Regions from separate parts of the Mumia zhuanghuii genome, predicted to be linked through region 1. Evidence: riboswitches for the same ligand, from Rfam matches in the RefSeq annotation. Region 1 holds a riboswitch; the other holds the start of a gene.
The links. A riboswitch is a leader RNA that binds a small molecule or an ion and turns the genes downstream of it on or off. The one in region 1 is predicted to bind thiamine pyrophosphate.
Positions count from the first base shown of each region.

Region 1 (3,401 bases):
CCACTGCCCCGACCTGCCGAGACGTCGCCGCGACCTCGTCGCGGACCCGGGTCGTCAAGAATCCGTGCTCGGGATTCTGAGGGACCCACCCGACGACCGCGGCGAGCGCACGAGAGCGCATCCGGTGTGGGGGCACGCCCAGTCCTCGCACCTCCCCCGAGGTCGGGCGCTGCAGTCCGCCGAGCATCGCGAGCAACGTCGACTTGCCGGCACCGCTCGGCCCACCGAGGACGGTGACGGCTCCCGGTACGAGCACGGCGTCGACCTCACGGAGGGCGGGTGTGCGCGTGGTCCCCCGGACGTCGCTGCGGCGAAGGTCGACGCTCAGCGCGACGGCCTCGAGGGTCGGCGCAGGATCGCGCGGCGTGACGAGGGCAGCCGGTGGCGGGGCCGCCACCGGCGCGGGCGCACCCGGCATCCACACCCCCGCCGACGCGAGGTCGTCACGCATCGTCTCCGCGAACGTCGCCGGATCGGTATCGGCGACCACCGCGCCGTCACGCCCGAGCACGACGACCCGGTCGACGTGGCCGAGCCACGCGGCGAGCCGGTGCTCGACGACGACGAGAGTCGCGCCGGTCTCGGCCACCACCTCGGCAACGCAGTGGCGTACGGCCTCGGCGTTGGCGTCATCGAGCATCGACGTCGGCTCGTCGAGGAGCAGGACGTCGGCCCGCGACGCGAGCACCCCGGCGAGCGCGGCACGTTGGAGCTCGCCGCCGGAGAGCGCCGAGGTCGGGTGCTGGATCCCGTACGGCAGCCGTACGGCCTCGAGGGCGGCGCGGACCCTCGGCCAGATCGCGTCGCGCGGCACGCGGGCGTTCTCCAGACCGAAGGCGACGTCGCGCCCGAGGCGATCGGCGACGCCAGCGTCCCCGGGGTTCTGGAGGAGCAGCCCGACGCGACCCACGGTCTCGACCTCGCCGAGCAGGTCACCGTCGGCGGCGGTCGCGAGCACCCCGGCGGCGGCGCGGAGCACCGTCGACTTGCCGGCGCCGGAGGGGCCCGCGAGAAGCACCCGCTCGCCGGGCTCGATCCGCAGGTCGAGATCGGCCACGACCGACGAACGCCGACCGAGCGGACGCCAGCCGAAGCCGCGGAGGGAGACCGAGCCGGTCACGCCTGTGCGGGGCTGGTCGCTGCCGCGCGCTCGTGGTGCTCGCGGCCCGGACCGAAGGCGTCGAGGGACCCGGTCGAGGCGAGCGCACGCACCAGCGCCCACCCACCGACGCCGGCGACGAGCGCACCCGAGACCACGAGGAACGCGAGGTAGGTGAGCTGGTAGCCGAACGACCAGTCCGCGTAGTACGCGAACCACTCGTACACGGCCTCACCCGCACCGGCCAACGCGCCTGCGAGCGCGGCCGCGACGACACCCCAGCGCCGATAGAGCAGGACCGCGAAGACGAGCTCGGCGCCGAACCCTTGGATCAGCCCCGAGACGACGACGGACATGCCCCACTGGTTGCCGAGCAGCGCCGACATCGTTGCCGCGACGAGCTCGGTGCCGACGGCGGCGCCGGGCTTGCGGACGACGAGACCGCCGACGACGCCGCCGAGCAGCCAGACGCCGCAGATGAGCCCCGAGCTCGGCGGAAACGCGAACAGCGCGGTGCCGCTGACCACGGCGAACAGCTGGTTCCAGCCCCAGAAGACCACGCCGAGCGCGACGCCGAGCATCGCCACGGTGACGAGGTCGACCGTGCGGTAGCGGGTGGTCGCGGACGCGCGAGAACGAATGGCCTCAGCCATGGATGACTCCCTTCGCCGGTGCTAACCGGTGCAGGTTCGGAGGGTCTGCGGCCTTTCCGCACTCTCAGCGCGCCGTGCCCGTAGGCACCCGCGCTCCCCTGTCGTGGGGTCGACTCTAGCCCCCCGCCTGCTCCGCGTACACCGCGTCTCGCGCACACTGCGTCAGCGGGCCGGCAGGACGAACGGCACCTCCTCGCCCCGCGCGAGGGTCACGAGGGGGTCGGAGAGGTCAGGTCAGCAGGCTGTCGCGGCCGAACATCGCAGCCGTCGCACGCGCGGACGGCGTCCCCAGATCCGGGTCTGCACCCGCGCCGATGAGGACCGACACCACCAGGTCCTCGCCCTTGAAGATGGCGCCGGCGAGCGGGCTCTGACCCCGGTCGTTGAGCCGGTTGACGTCCGCGCCGGCGTCGAGCAGCCGCTGCACGATGTCGGCGTGGCCGTGATAGGCCGCGAGCATCAGCAGCGTGTTGCCGCTGGAGTCGGTCAGCTCCACGGGGACTCCGGCGTCGACGTACGCCAGCAGCGTGTCGGCGTCGCCGTCGCGCGCCAGGTCGAACATCCGGTGCGCGAGCTCGACCACCGCCGGATCAGGGCGCGCGCTCTCGCTCATAACGGGGACCTTACCGGGCGATCCCTTCGATGCTCCCTCTCACGAAGTCGCCGAACTCCCGGTGCCCGTCGCGCGTGAGGTGCAGCCCGTCCTCGAGGTAGGCCAGGTCGAGCCCGACCGCCGAGACGTACGAGGCGCCGTGGGCCTCGGCCAGTCTGGCGAGGTCGGCGTCGACGCGCTGCACACCCGCCTCACGGGCAGGGGCGACTGCCGGACCGACCACGACGACGGGCAGCCCCTCGACCGCACGCATCACCCGCGCGAAGCCTGCTCGTACGGCCTCCAGCGGCTGGTCGACGTCGTTGAGCCCACCTTGGACGAGCACGAGGTCGGCACCGCCGGCCACGGCGCGCGCGGCCCGCCCGGCGAACCACGAGCCTTCGCACGAGCTCGCGTACCGGCTGAAGCCCGACCCGGAGAACGCGTCGACGTGGACCTGGCCGGACAGCCGGGCGGTCCATGCGTCACCGGCATCGTCGAGCCCTCGGCCCGCCGACCACGAGTCACCGATCACGACGACCCGCTGGCCGACCGCGGACGGCACCGCCGCGCGGCGCGCCTCCGACTCCGCGGTGAACCGCTCGCACCGCGCGGCGTCGGCACGGCCCCCGCCGAGCTCCAGGAGCAGCACACCGCTCAGCAGCGTGAGCACGAGCACTGCCGCGACCCGCATCCGCCACGACGCGTCGAGCAGGCGCGGTCGGGCAGCACGGAGGACTCTCACCACTCCATGATCCCTCGCGCGCGGCCCTGAGGGGCCAGAACCGCGACGGTCAGGCCACGTAGACCTTGCGCAGCGTCTCGCGGACCTCCCACACCGTACGGTCGCCGGCGTACAGACGTGCGGTGACGCCGGGACGCAGCTCGAGAGCGCTGCCGTCCTCAAAGCGCACGGTTGCGTCTCCGGACAGCACGACGAACACCTCGTCGATCTCGGTGTCGCGCACGGCGCCCGCGGTGATCTCCCAGAGGCCGACCGAGAGGTCACCGAACGTCGCGAGTGCCGTCGACGCGACGGCCGGGGTCCCGTGCACGA
Region 1 is NZ_JBHUFT010000002.1:92,562-95,962, reverse strand. Features, by position in the region: gene ACFSDF_RS03595 (ATP-binding cassette domain-containing protein) at 1-1,120, opposite strand, end outside; gene ACFSDF_RS03590 (ECF transporter S component) at 1,117-1,752, opposite strand; TPP riboswitch at 1,743-1,862, opposite strand; gene ACFSDF_RS03585 (ankyrin repeat domain-containing protein) at 1,982-2,365, opposite strand; gene ACFSDF_RS03580 (SGNH/GDSL hydrolase family protein) at 2,376-3,089, opposite strand; gene ACFSDF_RS03575 (cupin domain-containing protein) at 3,139-3,401, opposite strand, start outside.

Region 2 (3,401 bases), on a different contig from region 1:
CGGAGCCGGCGATCGACAGCATGACGGGCACGGTGCTCACAGCTGGGCCTCCGGGCGGGCGGCGAGGGCGGTGTCGACGATGTCGCGCAGCGTACGGGCGGCTGCGCGCGGAGCGGGCGCCGCGCAGATCGCGGAGACGACGCAGATGCCGTCGGCGCCGGCGTCGATGACCGACGCGGCGTTCGACGCGGAGATGCCGCCGATCGCGACGAGCGGCAGGTCGGAGGGTACGAGGTCGCGCAGGCGGCGTACGCCGTCGAGTCCCCACGGCGCCGTCGTGTCGGTCTTCGTCGGCGTCGGCCACACCGGGCTCACCGCGAGATAGCTGCACGCGGCGAGAGCCTCCTCGTCGTCGAGCTGCTCGACGCGGTGCAGCGACCACCCGACCACGACGTCGTCGCCGAGCACCTCCCGCACTCGGGCGGGGTGGAGGTCGTCCGGGCCCACGTGGAGACCGGCACCAGGGACAGCACGCGCCGCCGAGAGGTCGTCGTTGAGGACGAACGACGCCCGGGCACCGACCCGCTCGGCGATCCGTGCCGCGAGTCGGACGCGGTCGTCGGTCGTCGCTGCCTTGTCGCGGAGCTGGACGGTCGTCACTCCTCCGTCGACCGCGTCAGCGACGACGTCGACGAGGTCAGCGCGGCCAGGCACCGCCCCGGTGACGAGATAGAGACGGACGTCTCCAGCCGGGCCGACCATCAGCGCGCGACGACCTCGGCGACCGCGTCGGACGACAGCGTGGACAGCGCGTCCAGCAGCCGCCAGCGCAGCGAGCCGGGCCCCTCGGCGAGCGGCGCGGCCTGCTCGACCGCGGCCGTCAGGATCGCCAGCGCACTCGCCGACGCCTCGAACGCGTCGTCGTGCACCGCGCACGCCGCACCAACCAGGGCGCTCGCCGAGCACCCGAGCGCCGTGATCATCGGCGCCCTCGCGTCGCCGCCGCGGATCTCGGCCGTACGGGTGCCGTCGGTGACGATGTCGACGGCGCCGGTCATCGCGACCACGGTCTCGAGCTTGGAGGCCAGCGCCTCGGCGTCCGTACGCACGTCGGCGGTGTCGGCATCAGCGTCGACCCCGCGCCCGGCGCCCGTCGATGTCGCGATCGCGAGGATCTCGCTCGCGTTGCCCCGGATCACGGTCGGCCGGTGCTCGATCAGGGCGGCGACGGACTCGCGCCGGTAGGCGGTGGCACCGACCGCGACCGGGTCGAGGATCCAGGGCTTGCCGGAGGCCGAGGCAACCTCGACCGCGGCGAGCATGCCGTCGACCCATGGCGGGGAGAGCGTGCCGATGTTGGCGACGACGGCCTGGGCGATGCCGGCGAACTCACCGGCCTCGCGGGCGTCATGGACCATCGCCGGCGACGCGCCTGCGGCGTTCAGCAGGTTCGCGGCGATGTCCATCGACACATAGTTCGTGATGACCTGCACCAGCGGGCCCTGCGCCCGGAGCTGGTCGTGGACGTGGGCAGCAGTACGTGGATCGAGCATCAGGCTCCCTCTCGCCGGTATGACCCGGATCAGGTTCGGCGGGTGTGTTCTCAGCCCTTCGGGCACCCCGGCCTTGCAACTGCTGGCGACGATAACAGAACGTGCCCGAGACCCTTCCGCGACGCCGCCTCGACCGCTAGCGTGCGGGCAACCCACCCGACTCCTTCCCCCGAGGGGTATGCATGGCTCCCGCCCGTCGCGTCCGCCGCGCGTGGCGCCGCGGAGGGGTGCGCGAGGTCTACCTCGCGTCCCGCCGTTGGCTCGCCCGCCTCATCTATCCAGGAGACATCCCTCCGCCCCGCCAACGACGACGGCGGTGAGCCAGGTCCCACGCCGGTGATGCGCGTGGGACCGGACTCACCGCCGGTCGGAACGTACGAGGGTCAGCGCGCTGCGGTGCCCTCGGTGTAGTCGTCGTCGGCGCTCTTGACCCACGACATGAGCTTGCGCAGCTCGCGGCCTGTGGCCTCGATCGGGTGCTGCTCGCCCTCGGCACGGAGCTTCTTGAACTCCGGCGCACCGGCGTCCTGGTCGGCGATGAAGCGCTCGGCGAACGCGCCGTTCTTGATGTCGTCCAGGACGGCCTTCATGTTGTCCTTGACACGCGCGTCGACGACCCGCGGGCCCGACACGTAGTCGCCGTACTCGGCGGTGTCGGAGACCGACCAACGCTGCTTGGCGATGCCGCCCTCGTACATGAGGTCGACGATCAGCTTCAGCTCGTGGAGGCACTCGAAGTAGGCGACCTCCGGCTGGTAGCCAGCCTCGGTCAGCGTCTCGAAGCCCGCCTGGACCAGCGCGGACACGCCGCCGCAGAGGACGGCCTGCTCGCCGAAGAGATCGGTCTCGGTCTCCTCGGTGAAGGTCGTCTTGATGCCGCCGGCGCGCAGGCCGCCGATCGCCTTGGCGTACGAGAGGACCAGCGGCCAGGCGTTGCCGGTCGCGTCCTGCTCGACGGCGACGAGCACGGGGACACCGCGACCCTCGACGTACTCGCGGCGGACCAGGTGACCGGGGCCCTTCGGCGCGATCATGCCGACGTCGACACCGGCCGGCGGCTTCACGTAGCCGTAGCGGATGTTGAAGCCGTGGCCGAAGATCAGCGCGTCGCCGTCGTTGAGGTTCGGCTCGATGGCCTCGGCATACAGCGAGCGCTGGGCCGGGTCTGGTGCGAGGACGACGATGACGTCGGCCTCGGCGACGGCCTCGGCGGGCGTGAGGACACGCAGGCCCTCGGCCTCGGCCTTGGCGCGGCTCTTCGATCCCTCGGGCAGGCCGACGCGGACGTCGACGCCGGAGTCGCGCAGCGACAGCGCGTGGGCGTGGCCCTGGCTGCCGTAGCCGAGGACGGCCACGCTGCGGCCTTGGATCACGCCCAGGTCGGCGTCGTCATCGTAGAACAGCTCAGGCACGGGGTAACTCCTTCTTGGTGGTGCCGAGTGACACCTGTCGGTGCCGGTGGTTGAGTCAGGTGCGGCCGTGGGTACGACCGTACGCTCAGGCGGTCTGGCTGGACCCGCCGGGGACAGCGCGCAGAGTGCGGTCGGTGATCGACCGCCCGCCGCGGCCGATCGCGACCCGCCCGGACTGGGCGATCTCGCGGATGCCGAACGGCTCGAGCACCCTCAGCATCGCTGAGAGCTTGCCCGGGTCGCCCGTCGCTTCGATGGTGACGGCGTCGACCGCCACGTCGACGACCTTCGCCCGGAACAGCTGGACGGTCTCGAGGACCTGCCCGCGGGTCTGGCCGTCGGCGCGGACCTTGATCAGCATCAGCTCGCGCTCGACCGCCACGGACGGCTCGAGCTCGACGATCTTGAGCACGTTCACGAGCTTGTTGAGCTGCTTGGTGACCTGCTCGAGCGGCAGCTCGTCGACGTTCACGACGATCGTCATGCGCGAGATCTC
Region 2 is NZ_JBHUFT010000008.1:1,672,296-1,675,696, reverse strand. Features, by position in the region: gene thiD (bifunctional hydroxymethylpyrimidine kinase/phosphomethylpyrimidine kinase) at 1-40, opposite strand, end outside; gene thiE (thiamine phosphate synthase) at 37-702, opposite strand; gene thiM (hydroxyethylthiazole kinase) at 702-1,493, opposite strand; TPP riboswitch at 1,482-1,573, opposite strand; gene ilvC (ketol-acid reductoisomerase) at 1,877-2,905, opposite strand; gene ilvN (acetolactate synthase small subunit) at 2,991-3,401, opposite strand, start outside.
Region 2: it holds a riboswitch for thiamine pyrophosphate, as region 1 does, so the genes downstream of both, thiM (hydroxyethylthiazole kinase) here and ACFSDF_RS03590 (ECF transporter S component) in region 1, are expected to answer to the same signal.